DNA from 4 places in the Mesorhizobium sp. P2_H9 genome. Region 2 is predicted to be linked to each of the others. Evidence: predicted binding sites of a transcription regulator. Region 2 holds the regulator's gene; each other region holds the start of a gene.
What was found. The regulator PhoB, encoded in region 2, activates phosphate uptake and scavenging genes when phosphate is short. The targets are predictions, from matches to a motif close to TGTCATNNANCTGTCAT.

Region 1: the regulator PhoB is predicted to act here: its motif matches at 1,823-1,839, upstream of AC1DXN_RS11290 (RNA degradosome polyphosphate kinase).
Region 3: the regulator PhoB is predicted to act here: its motif matches at 2,861-2,877, upstream of ppk2 (polyphosphate kinase 2).
Region 4: the regulator PhoB is predicted to act here: its motif matches at 3,296-3,312, upstream of AC1DXN_RS18065 (esterase-like activity of phytase family protein).

The regions. Positions count from the first base shown of each region.
Region 1 covers NZ_JBFUFX010000005.1:222,574-227,813, forward strand. Annotated here, with positions in the region: gene AC1DXN_RS11290 (RNA degradosome polyphosphate kinase) at 1-1,758, opposite strand, end outside; gene AC1DXN_RS11295 (zinc-finger domain-containing protein) at 1,904-2,149, shown strand; gene AC1DXN_RS11300 (FAD-dependent monooxygenase) at 2,169-3,398, shown strand; gene AC1DXN_RS11305 (TIGR02117 family protein) at 3,399-4,067, opposite strand; gene AC1DXN_RS11310 (amino acid ABC transporter ATP-binding protein) at 4,180-4,983, opposite strand; gene AC1DXN_RS11315 (amino acid ABC transporter permease) at 5,004-5,240, opposite strand, start outside.
Region 2 covers NZ_JBFUFX010000010.1:117,854-123,093, forward strand. Annotated here, with positions in the region: gene pstC (phosphate ABC transporter permease subunit PstC) at 1-841, shown strand, start outside; gene pstA (phosphate ABC transporter permease PstA) at 838-2,154, shown strand; gene pstB (phosphate ABC transporter ATP-binding protein PstB) at 2,171-2,995, shown strand; gene phoU (phosphate signaling complex protein PhoU) at 3,037-3,744, shown strand; gene phoB (phosphate regulon transcriptional regulator PhoB) at 3,764-4,453, shown strand; gene AC1DXN_RS20210 (ROK family protein) at 4,792-5,240, opposite strand, start outside.
Region 3 covers NZ_JBFUFX010000003.1:430,456-435,695, reverse strand. Annotated here, with positions in the region: gene AC1DXN_RS08135 (DUF982 domain-containing protein) at 19-252, shown strand; gene AC1DXN_RS08130 (hypothetical protein) at 329-487, opposite strand; gene AC1DXN_RS08125 (glycosyl transferase family 90) at 691-1,659, shown strand; gene AC1DXN_RS08120 (aldo/keto reductase) at 1,680-2,723, opposite strand; gene ppk2 (polyphosphate kinase 2) at 2,938-3,858, shown strand; gene AC1DXN_RS08110 (dihydrofolate reductase family protein) at 4,063-4,707, opposite strand; gene AC1DXN_RS08105 (winged helix-turn-helix transcriptional regulator) at 4,807-5,240, opposite strand, start outside.
Region 4 covers NZ_JBFUFX010000009.1:168,570-173,809, forward strand. Annotated here, with positions in the region: gene AC1DXN_RS18045 (sugar phosphate isomerase/epimerase family protein) at 1-587, opposite strand, end outside; gene AC1DXN_RS18050 (Gfo/Idh/MocA family protein) at 587-1,621, opposite strand; gene AC1DXN_RS18055 (LacI family DNA-binding transcriptional regulator) at 1,818-2,837, shown strand; gene AC1DXN_RS18060 (ferritin family protein) at 2,872-3,186, opposite strand; gene AC1DXN_RS18065 (esterase-like activity of phytase family protein) at 3,421-4,896, shown strand; gene AC1DXN_RS18070 (L,D-transpeptidase) at 4,974-5,240, opposite strand, start outside.

The sequences.
Region 1 (5,240 bases), on a different contig from region 2:
CTGTGGCCGCAGGCAGCAGATGCCGCGCACGACGAGGTCGATCTCGACGCCGGCACGGCTGGCGTCATAGAGCGCGTCGATGATGATAGGGTCGACGAGCGCGTTCATCTTCATCCAGATGCGCGCTGGCCTGCCCTCGAGCGCATGGCCAACCTCGTCGGCGATGTGCTTCAAGATGCGGCTTCTGAGCGTAAACGGCGAAATGGCCAGCCGCATCTCATCGGTCGGCTCGGCATAGCCGGTGATGAAGTTGAACAGCTGGGCGACATCGCGCGCAATGGTCGGATCGGTGGTGAAGAAGGACAGGTCGGTGTAGATGCGCGCGGTGACCGGATGGTAGTTGCCGGTGCCGAGATGCACGTAGTTGCGCAGCTTGCCGTCCTCGCGCCGCACCACAAGCGACATTTTGGCGTGGGTCTTCAGTTCGAGGAAACCGAACACGACCTGGACGCCGGCGCGCTCGAGGTCGCGCGCCCAGCGGATGTTGGCCTCCTCGTCGAAGCGCGCCTTGAGCTCGACCAGCGCTGTCACCGACTTGCCGGCCTCGGCGGCGTCGACCAGCGCCCGCACGATCGGGCTGTCGTTTGAGGTGCGATACAGCGTCTGCTTGATCGCCACCACTTCCGGGTCGGCCATCGCCTGGCGAAGGAACTGCACCACCACGTCGAAGGATTCGTAAGGGTGGTGAACGACGATGTCCTTCTCGCGGATGGCGGCGAAACAGTCGCCGCCATGCTCGCGGATGCGTTCGGGAAAGCGCGGATTGTAGGGCGTGAACTTGAGGTCGTCGCGGGCCACGGCGACGATTTCGGAGATCTGGCTGAGCGCCAGCGGACCGGTCAGAACGCTGATGCGGCTCGACGACACGCCAAGCTCGCCGGCGACGAAGTCGCGCAACTCGCTGGGCATCAACCTGTCGAACTCGATGCGGATGACCGAGCCGCGGCGGCGGCGCTTCAGCGCCGTCTCGAACAGGCGCACGAGATCCTCGGACTCTTCCTCGACCTCGATATCACTGTCGCGGATGATGCGGAATGTGCCGGAGCCCTTGACCTCGTAGCCGGGGAACAGCTTGCCGATATAGAGGCCGACCGCCTCTTCGAGCGGGATGAAGCGGACATGATGCTTGCGGTCGGGCAGACGGATAAAGCGCTTCAATGCAACCGGCAGGCGCAACAGCGCGCTCATCTCCTCGCCATTCTTGCGATGACGCAGTTGCAGCGCCATCGAGAAACCGAGATTGGGAATGAACGGGAACGGGTGCGCTGGGTCGATCGATAGCGGGGTCAGCACCGGAAACACCTGCTCCTGGAAATGGTCTTCCAGCCAGACCTTCTCGTCCTTGGTCAGGGCGTCGCGGGCGATGCTCTCTATGCCTTCCTTGTTGAGCAGCAGCATCAGCGCCGAAAGGCTCTTCTGCTGGTCCTCCTGCAGGCGCTCGACCTCACGCAGCAATTGTTCGAGCTGCTGCTCCGGCGTGCGGCCGTCCGGGCTCTTGAGCGTGATGCCCTCGCGCACCTGGCCGGCGAGACCGGCGACGCGGACCATGAAGAACTCATCGAGATTGGCTGCCGAGATCGACAGGAAGCGGACGCGTTCGAGCAGCGGATGATTGAGGTTCAGCGATTCTTCGAGAACGCGGCGGTTGAATTGCAGCCAGGAAAACTCGCGGTTGACGAAACGGTCGGGGTTGCCGCCTTCGGAGCTGGCCTTCTCCACGGTGGTGAATTCGCTCTGTACCGGCTTCAGTTCGTTCATGGTTCCTGCTCTTCTCGACTGCTCAGCCGGTTAACCGGCTTAACTTATCCTGTGACAGGCTTTTGCGACAGTTTCATTTCATCGATCTTGCAAAGAGACGGGTTATGATCCAGATGCAATTCTACGAGAGAGCAAGGAGACGACGATGGCAGGCGGTTCCATTCCCCATTTCCAGAACGATGCGGGCCACGCGGCGATCGACATCGGCGTTAGGGAATTCATGTGCACCGGCGCCAATCCGCCTTTCGACCATCCGCATGTGTTTCTCGACATGGGCGACGACGATGAAAAAGTCTGCCCCTATTGCTCGACGCTCTATCGCTATTCGTCAAAGCTGAAGGCAACGGAAACGGCGCCGGCCGGGTGCCTGTATATCGACCAGGCCGCCTGATTCTTTCGCGACGATCCCAATGAGCGACATGCAGTCCCGGCAGATCGTTATCGCCGGGGCGGGTGTTGCGGGGCTGACCGCTGCCCTAGCGTTCGCCGAGCGCGGCTATCCGATAAAGCTGTTCGAACAAGCGCCGCGCCTCGAAGCGGCTGGCGCCGGCATCCAGCTTTCCCCCAACGCAACGCGCATCCTTCGCCAGCTCGGCGTGCTCGACCGGCTGTCGCCGGCAGCGGTGCGGCCGGAGGCGGTCGTGCTTAGGGATGCAGGAACATTGCGCGAATTGGCGCGCGTCCCGCTTGGCGACTTGGCCGAAAAGCGCTGGCAGGCCCCCTACCTCGTCGCTCACCGCGCCGATCTGCAAAACGCGCTGATGGCGCGCGTGGCGGAATTGCCTGGCATCAAGCTTGTCACCGGCGCGCGCGTCAGCGGCGTCGCCAAGGGGCCGCATGGCCTCATCGCAACGACTGAGATTGGCGACAAGAGCGTCGAGGCCGAGGGGTTCCTGCTGATCGGCGCCGATGGTGTCTGGTCGGCGACCCGTGCTGCTGCCGGGTTTTCGTCCAGAAACCGGTTTTCGGGCGAACTCGCCTGGCGCGCCACGGTCAGCGCCGACAGCGCCGCCGGAAAAGCCTTCGCGGCGATCGCTGCAACCGACTGCGTCACCACCTTCCTGCATCCCGGCTTCCACCTCGTAGCCTACCCCGTCAGCAAAGGCACCGCCTTCAACCTTGCTGCGTTCACCAAGGGTGAGATCATCGCCGAGGGTTGGTCCGGCAATGCCGACGTCAAGATCCTCACCAGCGCCATGCGCGGCACGGCGCCGGCACTGGCCCGGCTGGTCGAAGAAGCCGGGCCGTGGACGGCGTGGCCGATCCATACAGTGGACCAGCGCCAGCCCTGGACGACGTCGGATGGCATCGCGCTGATCGGCGATGCGGCGCATGCGATGACGCCGTTTGCCGCACAGGGCGCGGCGATGGCGATCGAGGATGCCGCAACGCTTGCCGGCTTCGTCGCCGCCTTGCCTGCCGATCTCCAGGGTGCGCTTGCCGCGTGGGAACAGGAACGGCGTCCGCGTGTAGCAAAAGTTGCCCGCCGTGGCGCCGTCAACCGGCTCGCCTGGCATGCTGCGGGGCCGGTGGCGATGGCCCGCAATCTGTTCCTGGCGACGCGCTCGTCCGAAAAGCTCGCCTCAGACCTGGACTGGCTCTATGGCTGGCGGGTGCCCGAAACCGTCGGACGTCGATAGCTAATCATAAAGCCGCATCGACAGGCCGAGCGAGACCGGCAACGGGTTCCACCAGCCGGTGCGCAGGCCGGCTGTGCGCAAGGCCGCCGCCGTCCAGGTGTTGCAGCCGACCAGTGCATTGAAATGGCCATTGGCTTCATAAAAGCCGTCATATCTGGAATAGGCCGCATCCGGGACAAGGATCGGTCCGTTCGGCCCTTGCTGGAAGCTCGCTTCGATGAAATCGAGCAGCGCAGCAAAACGCTCCTCGCCGATGTCGAAGCCGGTGACGTCGGGACGCGGTTCGGCGATGTCGCCGACGATATCGACATGCATGACCGAGGCATCCAGCGTCAACGCCTTTAGCACCGGCACCGCTTTCAGTTCGGACCAGGTCGGCGTCTCCAGATAGAAAGCGCGGCCGCCCCAGCCGAAGACGATGTAGCGAACTTCAGCACCATCGGCCGGAATGCCGGCATCGACAAGGAAATGGAAGCGCTGACGCACGCGGTCATCGACCGGAATGGCGATATCGGTGTGGATCGGGTTTTTCAGCACGAGGATATGCCGCGTCGCGGCGGCGCTGGCATTGGCCGTCCGCCACAGCGGGCGCGGCACCAGTGTACCCAGCGCCATGGCAAGCGCTGCCAGGACGATGAACAGGCCAAGGATGCGCCCGAGCTTCTTCATCGATGGCGTCCTTGCGCCCTGCCGCTACACAACGAACACTGCCTCAGCCGATCCATACGAAAAAGAGCCCGGCCGGGTTTCCGGCCGGGCTCTTCGTTTCGCATTGAAATCGTCAGTGCAGGATCTGCGACAGGAACAGCTTCGTCCGCTCATGGCGCGGGTGATCGAAGAACTCGGCCGGCGTGTTCTGTTCGACGATCTGGCCCTGGTCCATGAAGATCACCCGGTTGGCAACCTTGCGGGCAAAGCCCATTTCGTGGGTGACGCACAGCATGGTCATGCCCTCTTCGGCGAGGCCCACCATCGTCTCCAGCACTTCCTTGATCATTTCCGGGTCGAGTGCCGAGGTCGGCTCGTCGAACAGCATGATGCGCGGGTTCATGCACAGTGAACGGGCAATCGCCACGCGCTGCTGCTGGCCGCCTGAGAGCTGACCTGGATATTTGTTGGCCTGCTCCGGGATTTTCACACGCTTGAGGAAGTGCATGGCGATTTCCTCGGCCTGCTTCTTCGGTGTCTTGCGCACCCAGATCGGCGCCAGCGTGCAGTTCTCCAGGATGGTCAGATGCGGGAACAGGTTGAAGTGCTGGAACACCATGCCGACCTCGCGGCGCACCTCGTCGATCTTCTTCAGATCGTTGGTCAGCTCCTTGCCGTCGACGATGATCTTGCCCTTCTGGTGTTCTTCCAGCCGGTTGATGCAGCGGATCATCGTCGATTTGCCGGAGCCCGAAGGACCGCAGATGACGATGCGCTCGCCGCGCATGACCTTCAGGTTGATGTCCTTCAGCACATGGAATTCGCCGTACCATTTGTGCATGGCGATGATGTCGATGGCGACATCGGTGGTCGAGATGTGCATCTTCTTGGCATCGACCTTGATCTCTTCCGCGCTGACCGCATTTTCTATGACCATGGCAGGGTCCCCTTTTGTTTTTAGCGTTTGTGGCCGGTGTCGAGCCGGCGTTCCGTGTACATTGAATAGCGCGACATGCCGAAGCAGAACAGCCAGAAGACGAAGGCCGCGAACACCAGGCCGGACTTCGCCGTTACCGGCGTTGCCCAGTTGGGGTCGGAGAAGTTCTGTTTGACGATGCCGAGCAGGTCGAACATCGAAATGATCGAGACCAGGCTGGAGTCCTTGAACATGCCGATGAAGGTGTTGACGATGCC
Region 2 (5,240 bases):
CGTGCTTTCCATGCTGTTCCAGACGATCACCTTTTTCGAAAGCGTGTCGCCGGCGAGTTTCTTCTTCGGCACGGTCTGGGATCCGCGTTTTTCCGCTGCTGGTTCGGGCGGCAGCCAGGGCCAGTTCGGCCTGATCCCGCTGCTTGCCGGCACGCTCTATATCGCGGCGGTCGCACTCGTGGTCGCGGTGCCGATCGGGCTGATGTCGGCGGTCTACATGGCCGAATATGCAACGCCCCGGCTGCGCTCTGTGGTCAAGCCGGCGCTGGAACTGCTCGCCGGCATACCGACCATCGTCTACGGCATCTTCGCGGTGGTCACGCTCGGGCCGTTCCTGCGCGATCTCTCCGCGGCGCTGACGGGCGGCTCGCCCTTCGTCCAGGGCCAGAGCATTTTCACCGCCGGGCTGGTCATGGGCGTCATGCTGATCCCGGTCGTGTCTTCGCTGTCCGATGACATCATCACGGCGGTGCCGCGCGCCATGCGCGACGGCTCGCTCGGCCTCGGCGCGACCCGCTCCGAGACAATCAAGCGCGTCATCCTGCCGGCGGCACTTCCCGGCATTGTCGGCGCCATCCTGTTGACCGCTTCGCGCGCCATCGGCGAGACGATGATCGTCGTGCTGGCGGCAGGCGTCGCCGCCAATCTCACCGTCAACCCGTTCGAGGCGATGACGACCATCACCGTCAAGATCGTCAACCAGCTGACCGGCGACCTCGAGTTCAATTCGCCGCAGACGCTGGTCGCCTTCGCGCTCGGCCTGACGCTGTTCGCGTTGACGCTGGTGATGAATATCGTCGCGCTCTACATCGTGCGCAAATACCGGGAGCAGTACGAATGACCGACATTCCCATGGACACGATGGTCCGGGCCGCCGCTCATCCGCGCCGCGACATCGGGCTGAAGGCCCGCTATGCCGCCGAACGCCGCTTCCGCATCTATGGCATGCTGGCGATTTCCGTCGGCCTCGCCTTCCTGGCCATCATCCTCGTCACCATTGTCTCGAAGGGCTACACCGCCTTCTGGCAGACGACGGTGTCACTGCCGATCTCCTTCGACGAGAAGGTGATCGATCCTTCCAACAAGCGGGCCACCGATCCGAATGTACTGATCAAGGCGAATTATCCCAAGCTTGCCGAAAACGCGCTGATCGCCAAGCTCGGCATTTCTCCCGACGACAAGCCGGCTATCAAACAGCTCAAGGGCTTCCTGTCCGAAGGCGCCCGCGTCCAGCTGCGCGACATCGTCGCCGCCGATCCGTCGGTCATCGGCACGACGCGTGACGTCAACATCCTGGCTGCCGCCAATCTCGACTCGGCCTTCAAGGGGCAGATCGACCTCGGCGTCGAGGAAGCGCGCCGCAAGGTTTCCGACCAGCAGATCGCCTGGATGAACAAGCTGAAGGCGGACGGCGTGATGGCCGAGCACTTCAACGCCGGCCTGTTCACTTACGGCGCCTCCAGCCGCCCTGAAACCTCCGGCATGGGCGTGGCGATCATCGGCTCGCTCTACATGATGGTGATCGTGCTCTTGCTGGCGCTGCCGATCGGTGTCGCCGCCTCCATCTATCTGGAGGAATTCGCCAAGAAGAACCGCTTCACCGACCTGATCGAGGTCAACATCAACAATCTGGCCGCGGTGCCGTCGATCGTCTTCGGCTTGCTCGGCCTTGCCGTCTTCATCAACTTTCTCGGCATGCCGCGCTCGGCGGCCTTCGTCGGCGGCCTGGTGCTGACGCTGATGACGCTGCCGACGATCATCATCGCGACGCGTGCGGCGCTCGCCGCCGTGCCGCCGTCGATCCGCGCAGCAGCGCTTGGTCTTGGCGCTTCCAAGATGCAGATGGTGTTCCAGCATATCCTGCCGCTAGCCGCCCCCGGCATTCTCACCGGCACCATCATCGGCCTGGCGCGCGCGCTCGGCGAAACCGCGCCGCTGCTCTTGATCGGCATGGTCGCCTTCGTCGCCGACTATCCGAAGACACCTTTCGATCCGGCGACGGCGCTGCCGGTGCAGATCTACCTGTGGGCGAACGAGGCCGAACGCGCCTTCGTCGAACGCATGTCCGGCGCCATCATCATCCTGCTGGTCTTCCTCATGGCCATCAACATCACCGCGATCGTGCTTCGGCGCCGGTTCGAGCGGCGCTGGTAGAAAAAGGCATTTTGGTATGAACATCATGACCGAACAGTCCCTTGAAAACGCTGTGGGCGATAAAATGAACGCCAAGTCGAACGAAGTGATCAAAATGCGCGGCGACAAGGTCGGCGTGTTCTACGGCGAGAAGCAGGCGTTGTTCGACGTCAATCTCGACGTGCGCCTCAATCAGGTGACGGCGCTGATCGGCCCCTCGGGTTGCGGCAAGTCCACCTTCCTGCGCTGCCTCAACCGCATGAACGACACCATCGACTCGGCGCGGGTGACCGGCAAGATCACGCTGGACGAAGAGGATATCTACGACAAGAGCATCGACGTCGTCGAGCTCAGGGCGCGCGTCGGCATGGTGTTCCAGAAGCCCAATCCGTTCCCGAAGTCGATCTACGAGAACGTCGCCTATGGCCCGCGCATCCATGGACTGGCCAAGCGCAAGGCCGATATGGATCAGATCGTCGAGTCGAGCCTGAAGAAGGCGGCGATCTGGAACGAGGTCAAGGACCGCTTGCAGGAACCCGGCACCGGCCTTTCCGGCGGCCAGCAGCAGCGTCTATGCATCGCCCGCGCCATTGCCGTGTCGCCCGAGGTGATCCTGATGGACGAGCCCTGCTCGGCGCTCGATCCGATCGCCACCGCCCGTGTCGAGGAACTGATCGACGAACTGCGCCAGAACTACACGATCGTCATCGTCACCCACTCGATGCAGCAGGCGGCGCGCGTGTCGCAGCGCACGGCGATGTTCCATCTCGGCTATCTCGTCGAGGAGGGCGCCACCGACAAGATGTTCACCAACCCCGACGACAAGCGCACCCAGGACTACATTACCGGCCGGTTCGGCTGAGCGGTTCCGGCAGCGAAGTTTCAGGCACGAGGACTAGGATCATGGGTGAACATACCGTCGCATCTTTCGATGAAGAGCTGGGGCAGATCAGCAAGCTGATCCGCGACATGGGCGATCTCGCTGGCTCGATGGTCAGCGGCTCGACCAAGGCGCTGCTTAATTCGGACAACGCCCTTGCACAGCGCGTCGTCTCCGACGACGCCATCATGGATGCGCGCCAGCGCGAGCTGGACGACCGCGCCATCACGCTGATCGCCAAGCGCCAGCCGATGGCCAACGATTTGCGCGCAGTGGTCGGCTCGATCCGCATGGCTGGCGACCTCGAACGCATCGGCGACCTGGCCAAGAACATCGCCAAGCGCGTCGGCACCGTCGGCCTCAGCGTCACGCCGCGCGACCTGTCGCATTCCATCGATGCGATGGCCCAACTGGTGCTTATCCAGGTGCAGGGAGTGGTCGAGGAATATGCCGCCGCCGATGCGGCCGCGCTCGCCAAGCTCAGGAATGACGACGAGCGCATCGACGTCAAATACACATCGGTGTTTCGCGAGCTTTTGACCTACATGATGGAAGATCCGCGCAACATCACCGCGTGCACGCACCTCCTGTTCTGCGCCAAGAACCTCGAGCGCATCGGCGACCATGTCACCAACATCGCCGAAAATGCGTATTATGTTTTGACCGGCACGCAGCTGCCCGCCAATCGTCCGAAGCAGGACGAGACGGCGATGTCCGCGCCGGCGGCATGACGACAAGGCTGACCAGTCGATGATCGCGCCACGCATCATGGTGGTGGAGGACGAGGAGCCGCTAGGCCTGCTCCTCCGCTACAATCTCGAATCCGAAGGCTACCAGGTCGAGGTGGTGACGCGCGGCGACGAAGCTGAGATCCGCCTGCAGGAAAACGTGCCCGACCTGCTGGTGCTGGACTGGATGGTTCCGGCGGTTTCCGGCATCGAGCTGTGCCGGCGTCTCAGGATGCGGCCCGAAACCGAGCGGCTGCCGATCATCATGCTGACCGCGCGTGGCGAAGAGAGCGACCGCGTGCGCGGCCTGTCGACCGGCGCCGACGACTATCTGGTCAAGCCGTTCTCGACGCCGGAATTCATGGCCAGGGTCAAGGCGCTGCTGCGCCGCGCCAAGCCGGAAGTTCTGTCCAGCGTGCTCAAGGTCGGCGACATCGTGCTCGATCGAGAATCGCACCGGGTTTATCGCAAGAAGAGCGAGATCCGGCTCGGGCCGACCGAATTCCGCCTGCTTGAGTTCATGATGCGTCATCCTGGCCGGGTGTTCTCGCGCAGCCAGTTGCTCGACAATGTCTGGGGCGAGACGATCTATATCGACGAACGCACGGTGGACGTGCATGTCGGCCGGCTGCGCAAGGCGGTCAACAATGGCCGCATGCCAGATGTCATCCGAACCATTCGGGGCGCCGGTTATGCGATCCGCGAAGACTAGGTCCCTCGGCGCGGAAGCGTTTATTGGTTGAATGCGTCCACTCCCGGACCTCACACGTCGATGATTGGCTCAGCCCGCTCATGGCTTCGTCATTCTTGGGCGAAGCAAGGAGCGTAGCGACGCGGCGCAGACCCAAGGATCCATGCCGCGACCTCAAGGCGTTGCTACTGTGCAGAATTCTGCCCCGTTGAATTCTTTGACCGATTTCACGGCATGGATCCCAGGGTCTCCGCGACGGAGCTTCGCTCCTGCTTCGCCCTGGGATGACGACGTTGGGACGGCTTCGGCCAATCTCCAAAGTCGGCGACAATCTGCGGCATCAATGATTGACGTCGTCCTCAGGCCACGTCTTTCCCGATAGCGCCAGCCCGTGCCTGCCCGCCCGGCGCGAAGATCTCCTGGTCGACGAAGCTCAGTGCCCGCATGGCGCAGCCTTCGCGGATCAGCGGCAATTCGTTCGGTTCGGTGTCGAAGGAGATCGATTTCGAGTGCTGGCCGCCGGCGGTCTGGGCGATGGCCTCGCGCAGCGCCGGTTCGATCAGGTCGAAGGCGGCGGCGCTGACGCCGACCATGGCGACCGGCGCGGGATCGATCAGCGCAAAAAGACTGCCGAGGCCGAAGCCGAGCGCTTCGCCGGCCTTGCGGTAGGCCTCGCGCTCCGGCCCGTCTTTCTCGCGTGCCGCGACGGCGAGCGCCCGCATGTCGGCGTCGCTGACATCGGCGACCGGCTCGGCGTCCTCGCCCAATTGCCTGGCGTTGCGCCAGATGGCGTAGTTGCCGGCATAGG
Region 3 (5,240 bases), on a different contig from region 2:
AACCGATTTGAAACACCCGTGACCGTCAAGTCGGTCGCGGAGGGAAGCACTCAGCTCTTGCGTACGGCGCGCGAGGCTTCCGATTATCTGCTCAACAGCTGGCCCGGCAAGCGCAGCATGAAGCACCGCGAAGCGCTGCAGGCCTGTCATGACGCGCTGGCCGGCGACAAGCCGGCGATGAACGCAAGGCGCGCCTTCATCGCCGCCGCGCGCGAAGTGAACGTCTTCGTCAGCGACAAGATGCCGGCCTGAGCACGGCAAGGACCGGCTCGAGCTTGACGTAACCGGGAGGCGTAAGCCGGTCTGCCGCGCCGGGTCGGATGCCGCTCTATTCTGCCGTTTCGGTCTCGGCTTCAGCGTTGGTCTCGCTCTCGGGCGTCGAACGATCCTTGGCCGCGACCTTGGCCGCCAGCTTCTCCGCCTTCTTGGCAGCCTTCTGCCGGTCACGCTCCTTGCGTTCTTGCCCGTAGTTCGGTGGTCGTGCCATGTCGTATCCTTTCTCTAGACTTGCCCCTGCCTAGGAGCATTGGGCTGCAAACACAACACCGCAGGGGACGATCGGCACCCATAGATGCCCTGCGGTGAGCTTCCGAGTGGTTCCGGGCTTGCAAGATAGGCGGCACAATGGTGTAGGAAAGACTTGAGGCGCCGAAATGCTGGGGCCGCCAGTCTGTTTTGATCAAGTGACCGATGGCCACAGTCCTACGCAACTCAGTCAAGGTGTTCTACTACGCACGCAACGTCGTGCGCGATCTGGCGCCGCAGGCATTGTTCCGCAGCCGGCTGGCCGGTCGGCTTCGCCAGGCAAGCCTTTCCGACGCGGCGGTGCGCGAACGGCTGGATTACTACAACAAGCTGCAGCACGCCTTCGTGCCGAGCCCGAATGCCGTGCCTGTCCGCCGATTGCCGTTCAGGCCGAGCATGTATTATTACGACCTGAAGGAATTCGCCCGCTATTTCGATCCGGGCCTGCTGATCGATCTGGAGTTCGGCGACGTCATTGACGTGCCAAAAGTGCCTTCGATCGTCAAGGATCGGCCAATCCAGGACGACAACAGCAATGCCGTGCTGATGAAGCTCGACAAGTTTCGTCATTTCAACATGCCCGCCGACACCATGCGTTTCGCGGACAAGCGTCCGGCCGTGGTCTGGCGCGGCGAACTCAACAATCCGATCCGGACGCTGTTCCTGAAGGCGGTGCGCGATCTGCCGTTCTGCGATGTCGGCTCACCCAAGTCGACCGCGGCGGCTTACCGCAAGCCATATCTCAGCATCGACCAGCAGCGGCACTACCGCTACATCGTTTCGCTCGAAGGCAATGATGTGGCGACCAACCTCAAATGGATCATGAGTTCGAATTCGCTGTGTCTGATGCCGCCGCCGACATACGAGACCTGGTTCGCCGAAAAGCAGATAGAAGCTGATATCCACTATGTGCCGCTCGCCCCGGATTTCTCCGATCTTGCCGAAAAAATGCGGTATTTCGAGCAGCATCCGGCGGAGGCCGAACGCATCATTGCCGCCGCCAACGCCTATTGCCGAAAGTTTTGCAACGAGCAGACCGAGCAGGCGATCTCGCTGCTCGTGCTCTACAAATATTTCGTGCTCAGTGGCCAGGTCGAGCCCGACGCCGAGGTCTGGCGCTATATCTCGGGCTAGCGCCGGCGCTTCTAGGTCGCTCAGACACCGCTCCGGTCGATGACCAGATCGGCCGGACCGAAGCGGTCCTTTGCCGTGAGCTGCTGGTGCCAGTAGGGATAGAGCAAGGGCGGCCTGCTGACGGCGTCAAGCCGGGCGCGCTCGTCCTCGGCAAGCACCAGGCTTGCAGCGGCAATGTTGTCCTTGAAGTGCGCTTCGGTGCGCCCACCAATCACCAGCGAACTGACCGCGGGGCGGCCGAGCAGCCAGGCCAGCGCCACCTGCGCCGCCGAAACGCCACGGCTCTTGCCGATCTCGACCAGCACGTCGACGATCCGCCACAGCCGGTCCTCATCACGGATCGGCGGCTCCGACCAGCCGCTGAGCTGGCGGGCCGTAGGGCTGTCGCGATTGTACTTGCCCGACAGCAATCCGCCGGCAAGCGGGCTCCATACCAGCACGCCAAGCCCCTGATCGACCGAGATTGGCAGAAGTTCGTATTCGGCTTCGCGCGCTTCCAGCGTGTAGTGGATCTGCTGGGTGACGAAACGCGGCTGATGACTTCTGTCGCTGATCCCCAACGCCTTCATCACTTGCCAACCGGAATAATTGGAGCAGCCGACATAGCGGACTTTGCCCTGCGCCACCAAAGTGTCGAGCGCGGCGATGGTTTCCTCGAGCGGCGTCACGCCGTCCCATTCGTGCAGGAAATAGATGTCGATGACATCGGTCCTGAGGCGCTTCAGGCTCTTCTCGCACTCGCGGATCAGGTGGTAGCGCGACAGGCCTTCGTCGTTCGGACCCTTGCCGATCCGCATGCGCGCCTTGGAGGCGATCAGCACATCGCCCTTGCGCTTGCCGCCGAGCGCTTCGCCGATGATCTCTTCCGAAAGCCCGTTCGAATAGACATTGGCGGTGTCGATGAGATTGATGCCGGCATCGATGCAGGTGTCGATGATACGCCTGGCTTCCGCGACGTCGGAATTGCCGACGGCGGCGAACGGCCCGGTGCCGCCGAAGGTCATGGTGCCCAGCGTCAGCGTCGAAACTTTCAGGCCGGAACGGCCAAGCGTGCGGTATTCCATGTCAAATCCTCGCAATTTCGGTGGGGAGGGCAGGGGAGCCCGAACGGGTTCGGCATTTGTAGGACAATATGAGTGGCTTGTCGCCATGCCACGGCGACGGATCGACCATGCCTCGCGGATTTGCGGCGTCCGGTGGCTGCAATAAAACCGTCACTACCGGCCTATATCAAGTCGGCTCAGGGTTTCATGTCAGCCGGCAAGCGGAGCAGCGCAAATGACCGAGTTAAAACAGAATTCTCCAGCCAGGGATTGGCTTGAAGCGGAGCTGGCCGACACGCTCGACGAAGACTACGAACTGGAAATGTCGGAGCCGGCGCTGTCGATGGAGATTGCCAAGATCTACAAGAACGCGCATCCGCCTTCGATCGATCGCATGCAGTATTTTCGTGACCTCATCACCCTGCAGTCCGAGTTGATCAAGCTCCAGTCCTGGGTCGCCTATCACAAGAAGAAGCTGGTGGTCATTTTCGAGGGCCGCGACTCGGCCGGCAAGGGCGGCGTCATCAAGCGCATCACCCAGCGGCTCAATCCGCGCATCTGCCGCGTCGTGGCACTGCCAGCGCCGACCGAGCGCGAGAAGTCGCAATGGTACTTTCAGCGCTACGTGCCGCATCTGCCGGCCGGTGGCGAGATCGTCCTGTTCGACCGCTCCTGGTACAACCGTTCCGGCGTCGAGCGCGTGATGGGCTTTGCCGAACCAGATCAGGTCGAGGAGTTCTTCCGCGACGTGCCGGAATTCGAGCGCATGCTGGTCCGCTCCGGTGTCACGGTTGTCAAATACTGGTTCTCCATCACCGACGAAGAACAGCAGATGCGCTTCCTGATGCGCATCCACGATCCGATGAAGCAGTGGAAGCTGTCGCCGATGGACCTGCAGTCGCGCGTGCGCTGGGAGCAGTATACCAAGGCCAAGGAAGAGACCTTCGCTCGCACCAACATTCCCGAAGCGCCGTGGTTCATCGTCGAAGGCAACGACAAGAAGCGGGCACGGCTGAACTGCATCGATCATCTGCTCAAGCAAATGCCCTATGAGGAAGTCCCGCACGAGGAGATCACGCTGCCGGAGCGCGTCTTCAACCCCGAATATGAGCGCCAGACGCTACCGCGCGAGCTTTACGTGCCGGAGAAGTACTAGCTCCCTTCTCCCCGTCGCTATACGGGGAGAAGGTGCCGGCAGGCGGATGAGGGGCGGCGCTGACTTCGACAGCTGGCTCAAATCGCCGGGATGGACTTATTTCGACGCCATATCGCAGTCGTCCAATCTTCGATCGGTAGCGCCGCCCCTCATTGCCCTGCCGGGCATTTCTCCCCGTATAGTGACGGGGAGAAATAGCTGTAATTACGCCCGCTTGATCACCACATGCGTCGCGAGCGGCGTAGCGGTCTGCTCGCTGCACTGGTAGCCTAGCTTGGGCATGTCGAGGCCGGCAAACAGGTTCTCACCCTTGCCGAGCAGCACCGGCGAAACCGCCAGATGCAACTCGTCGATGAGCTGCTCCTGGAGATACTGCCGGATGGTGGAGACGCCGCCGCCGACGCGGACATCCTTGCCGGCGGCAGCGGTTTTCGCCCGGTCGAGCGCATCATGGATGCCGCCGGTAACGAAGTGGAAAATGGTGCCGCCTTCCATTTCGATAGGGTCGCGCTTGTAGTGCGTCAGCACGAAGACCGGCACGTGGTAGGGCGGATTGGTGCCCCACCAGCCTTTCCAGCTGTCGTCCGGCCAGTCGCCGCGGATCGGCCCGAACATGTTGCGGCCGAGGATCCAGGCGCCGAGATTGTCGAAGCTGCGGACGGTGAAGCGGTCGTCCACATCGGTGGTGCCGCCATCCTTGCCGACCATTTGGTGGAAGCTGCGGGTGCTTGTCATCCATTTGTGCAGCTCCTCGCCACCAACGCCGAGCGGATTTTGCAGGGTCTGGTCTGGACCGGCGCCGTAGCCGTCGAGCGACAGGGTGAATGCATTGACGCGCAGCTTTGACATGAGTGCCTCCGAGATAACCGATTGTGATTTGCAATTGCCTTCTTTGTAGCAAACTGATTGCGAATTGCAAGCGGTCAGTCGAGAGGCCGGTGACGTCAGTTACGCCGCAGCACGCTTCGGCATCACCGCAAACGGGCTGAGGCCAAGCCAGATCTGCATTTTGGCGGCGATATCGAGGTCGCCGGTCAAGCCGATCTTGTCGCGCTCCTTGTGAACCGTCGTCAGCCCCATCCAGATCGAGGTCATGGTGCAGAGGTCCGTCGACACGTAGAGATCGACGTCAAATCCCGGATCATACCAGCAGAGATCGACATCACCCTGCTTCTCGACGATCAGCCACCAGGACCGTTTTGACGTCGGCAGGTCATGGTACAGGAACTGTATCACAGTCCGCCCGTCCGGCAGCGGACTGGGATTCAGATTGCGTCGCATGTCCCACATCAGCAGCGACGGATCGAGGTTCTTCAATGACAGCCGGGCCTCGACCCATTTCTGGCCCCAGAAGCCCATCGCTTCGACCACCGGGCGCAAAT
Region 4 (5,240 bases), on a different contig from region 2:
ATAGGGTCGATCAAATAGACGAGTTGGTGGCAGGGCTCCCATTCCAGGCCGAGATTGTCGTCAGGCAATTCGTTGAACATCATCTCCCAGGCATCCGGATTATGGGCGATGTTCCAGTCGCCCGCCGCCCAGTTGCCATCCATGGCGCAATTCTCGAAGGCGATGCGCATACCCTTGTCGGCGGCGCGCCTGGCCAGGGGCCCCCAAACCTCCTTGAAGCGCGGCAGGCTTTCGGGCAGCGGCTTGCCGCGAAGGCGGCCGGTGAAACCGCTGACCGTGGAGGCGCCGAACAGGTGCGCGTTGTCGATGACCGTTTCCCAGGCCTTGAGCACGCCGCGATCGACATCGCCGCTCTCCAGCGGATTGCCGAACACGCCAAGCGAAGAGACCGTGACGTCGGCATCGCCGATCGCCTCGCGAATCTCACCGGCGAGGCGCGGCAGGTCCTTGCCGCCCAGCGTCTGCCAGAAGAAGGGCTGGATGCTCTCGAAGCCGAGCGGCAGGATCGCCTTGATATAGGCGGCAGGGTCTTCGAGATTGGCCCGCACCATGGTGCCGATCCTGATGTCGAGAAGCGGGTTTGGCATCATTGTTGTTCCTGTGTGGGGATCGCCACCCGGCGTCCGGTCTCGGCGCTCTCGATGGCGCCAAAAACCATGGCCAGGCTCTTGATGTTGTCGGATCCGCGCGTTTCCGGCTCGGTGCCGGTCTCGATGGCGTGCATGAAATCCTGGATGATGCCGAGATGGCCGCCAATGCGGTCGGCGGGATCGAGCGGCGGCACGATGATCGGCTGGGTCAAGTCGAACAGGCCGTCGCGGATCGACAACACAACCTCCGCCTTCAGCCCCTCTTCGCCGTCCCAGACCAGGCTGCCGTTCTCGGCGACGATGCGCCATGTGCTTTCCCAGCTGGTGCGGAAGCCGGCGGCGCACCAGCTGCCGGCATAGGTGAAACGCTTGCCGCCGCCGAGATCGAAGACGGCGCTTGCCGACGATCCCTGCCGGTACCAGGAATTGGCCGGCTCCCATTCCTGGCAGTAGACGCCGGCCGGTTCGCCGGCGACCATATAGCGGGCGGCATCAAATGTGTGGATCGCCATGTCGAGCAGCAGCACATGCGCCATCTCCTCGCGAAAACCGCCGAAATGCGGCGCGACGAAGAAGTCGGCATGGATGCTGGTTGGCGCACCGATGGCGCCGGAATCGAGAAAGCGCCTGATGCGCCTGACATTGGCGACATAGCGCCGGTTCTGCACGACGGCGTGGACACGCCCGGCACTGCGCGCCGCCTCGACGATGGCGCGTGCATTCCTAGGACTGTCGGCGAGCGGCTTTTCCGTCAGCAAGTGGCAATTATGGGCAAAGGCCGAGAACGCAACGTCGCGCCGCGCGGCGGGAACAACGACGTCGAAGACGGCATCGGGCCGGGTCTGGTCGAGCACCGCGTCGAGGCTGGTGCCGATGACGGCGCCGGTGAGCTCGTATTCGCGCGCCCTCGCCTTCGCCCTGTCGGCGTCAAGGTCGACAAGGCCGACAATGGCGAGCCCGGCAACCTGCCTAGCTGCATCAAGCCAGGCCTTGCTCATCGCTCCGCAACCGACCAGGACGACGTTGATCATCCAGCACTCCTCCCTCTCGGTCCCTCCAGACCGGTCGTCACGGCATTCACGGCTTGACCGTAAACGTTTTTCCGTAAACGTTTACGAGAACACACCCGATGAGGTAGAATGTCAATCGCCTGCTTGTAAAAAATCGTCTTGTCGCCTTGGCCTGAGCAGCCGCCGGTGATAGCGAGGGTTGGGGGAGAACTGTCCTTTGGCGTCCAGCATTCACGACCTTGCACGTCACCTGAACATTTCGATCGGCACCGTGTCGCGGGCGCTGAATGGACGCGCCGACGTCAATGCCGATACGCGTCAGCGCGTGCTGGCGGCGGCCAAGACGCTGAACTATTCGCCGAACCAGTCCGGTCGCAGTCTGCGCCAGGGCGCCACCCATTCGATCGCCTTCATGCTGCAGCCGCATCCGGGTGACCAGCAATATGGCGAGCCGTTCTTCATTCCGTTCCTGATCGGACTCCAGGCTAAACTGGCTGAGAGCGGGCTCGACCTCACCGTGGTCATGGGCGCGCCCGGCGACTATCAGTCGGAACGTCTGCGCCGTGTCGTCGAGACGCGCCGCGCCGATGCGGTGGTGCTTGCCTGGACGCGGCGCGAAGACGAGCGCATCGATTATCTGACCCAGGCCGGCTTCCCTTTCGCCACGCTCGGCCGCAGCCGCTCCGGCGCCAAATCCTATCCCAGCCTCGACCTTGACTTCGAAAAGGCCGGTGCCGAGGCGGTCGACCGGCTGGTGGCGCGCGGCCACCGCCGCATCGCCGCCATCCGCCCGTCGCTTGACCTCAATTTCGGCTATCTGTTTCTCGACGGCTATCGCAAGGCCCTGCGGCGGCATGGCATCGAGGTCGACCCCGCCCTGATTGCCTCCGGCTTCATCAACGAGGCCGGCGGCTACGAGGTGACACCGCAGGTCATGCACGCCAAGCCGACCGCCATCATCTTCAACAATGACGCGATGGCGCTTGGCGGCTGCAAGGCGTTGGCCGAGATGGGCATCAAGCCCGGTCACGACATGGCGGTGACCGTCATCGTCGACACGCCGCTCTGCCGCTACTTCTCACCGGCGCTGACCGCCTTCCGCCCGGCGCTGGAGCCGATGGGCCAAAGGCTCGCCGAGATTCTGCTGGCCTCGATCCCGGCCTTCGCCGGCCCGGACGGCCCGCGCCTCATCCGCGAGGTCTGGCCGCTGGAGTTGGTCGCGCGCGACAGCGATTGATCTGGAGCAGCGGCTGGTGGCTAAGGCCGGTAGCTCAATCCACCTTCTTCTCGCCCCTCTCGCCAGCCTTCACAATATCGCCAGTGGTGAACAGTATCTCCTTCAATTCCGCGCGCCAGTCCGTCTTCTGACGCAGCAGGAATTCCAGATCCATGCCGAAATGCTTGAATTCCTCGCCTTGCGCGTTCTTCATGATCGCCTTGGCCTGAGGGTCTTTTTCCACCGACATGCGCTGTTCGTACCAGCCGATCGCCTCCGCCTCCTCGATCAGCGAGGTGATCATGCGGGCAAAGGTTCGCACCTTCTGCGACAGTTCTTCCGGCGGCTCGTGATACTGATCGAAACCCATTTCTGTCCCTTCCTGATCCCATAGCCCGGCCGATCACGCGAAGCGGCACCAGGCTTCGTTGCAACGGATCAGAATGGAGAATGGTTCCGGCTGCCAACGAGCCCGCCCCTGTCACGCCAGTATCATGTTCGCGTCCTAGACCGCTTCCGGGAAAAGGGCTCGCGGCATCGTCCGATGCGACGTGGAGTCCTTTCGGGTTTTGGCCGCTCCGGCTTTGTCGCAAAGAGGATAATCATGAAAAACTCGCACCGAACCCTGTCGCTCGGCGTCGCGCTGGCGCTGTTCGGCGCCGTGACGCCGACGCTGGCCGACGGCACCGCCACCATCGGCGGCCTCGTCAACAAGGGGCTGGTCGGCGTCGGCCGCATCCCGGCCAACCTGAAGGACAAGTTCGGCGAGACGTTCGGCTCCGGCTCCGGCATGTCGATCGACACCGCTGGCTGGACGCATGACGCCGACGGCTACAGGGGCTCGCTGTGGCTGCTGCCGGACCGCGGCTACAACGTCGTCGGCACCACCGACTACCGGCCGCGCCTCAACACGATCGGCATCGAGTTCACGCCGGTGGCACCCGGTGCCGCTGCTGCGGCCGGACAGGAACAGACGGGCGTCAAGGCGACGCTCGCCGACACCATGCTTTTGACCGACGACAAGGGTGCTGACGCCACCGGCCTCGACCCGCTCAACGGCGTTCGCGCGGCAAGCGGCGACCTGCCGATCCTGCCCGAGGTCAACGGCAAGCTGGCGCTCGACAACGAGGCGATCGCGCGGCTGCCGGACGGCACGATGTTCATCTCCGACGAATACGGCCCCAACATCTACCGCTTCTCGGCCGACGGACACCTTCTGTCGGCCACGCAGCCGCCGGCCGCCCTGGTGCCGATGCGCCATGGCGCGCCGAATTTCGCGTCCGACAATCCGGGCCCGGGTGCGGCCGAGCCCGATCCGAAGGATCCCGACACCGGCCGTCAGAACAACCAAGGCCTCGAAGGCATGGCGCTGACACCGGACGGCAAGTTCCTCATCGCCGTCCTGCAATCGGCGCCGCGGCAGGATGGCGGCGATTCTGGCTCGACGCGCCAGAACACCCGCGCGCTGGTCTATGACGCCTCCGCCCTCGCCCACCTCAAACTGGCGCATGAATATATCGTGCCGCTGCCGGTGTTCACCGACGCCAAGGGCAAGACCAAGATCGCCGCGCAAAGCGAGATCGTCGCGCTGTCCGACCAGACCTTTCTGATGATCACGCGCGACAGCAACAACGGCCAGGGGCTGAAAGGCGACACCTCGCTTCCACGCGAGATCAACATCGTCGATCTCGCCGCGGCGACCGATATCGCCGGTAGCGTTTTCGACGCTGCCGACAAGCCGGTGGCGCCCAAAGGCGTGCTTGACCCCTCGGTGACGCCGGCCAGGCTGACGCCGTTCATCGACATCAACGACAAGGGCGAACTCGGCCGCTTCGGCCTGCACAATGGCAAACCCAACGACAAGAACAACCTCTCGGAGAAGTGGGAGGCGATGTCGGTGGTCAGCGTGCTGGATCCGAAATTGCCCGACGACTATTTTCTGTTCGTCGCCAACGACAACGACTTCCTCAGCCAGGACGGCTTCCAGGTCGGCGCGCCCTACAAGGCCGAGGACGGCGCCGATGTCGACACCATGTTCCTGGTCTATCAGGTCACGCTTCCGGGCCTCGCCAAGAAGTAGTCGGATACAATGGAAAAAAGCGGACGCGCCGGGCGAGTCCGCTTTTTTCTCGGCGATCAGCGATACCGCTGAGAAACTTACTTCAGAATCTCGGCATCCCTCGGCACGCCCGCATCGATCGGCTCGGCGGTCCTGTTCGACACGGCGGAGTTCTCCCCGGCGACCGAGAAGGTCTCGCGCACATGGACCTGGGTTACGCCGTTGACCCGGCTGTAGAGGTCGATGATGTCCTGGTTCATGAAGCGCACGCAGCCCGACGATGCGTTCTTGCCAATGGAATCCCACTCCGGCGTGCCGTGCAGCCGGTACATCGTGTCCTTGCCGTCACGGAACAGATAGAGCGC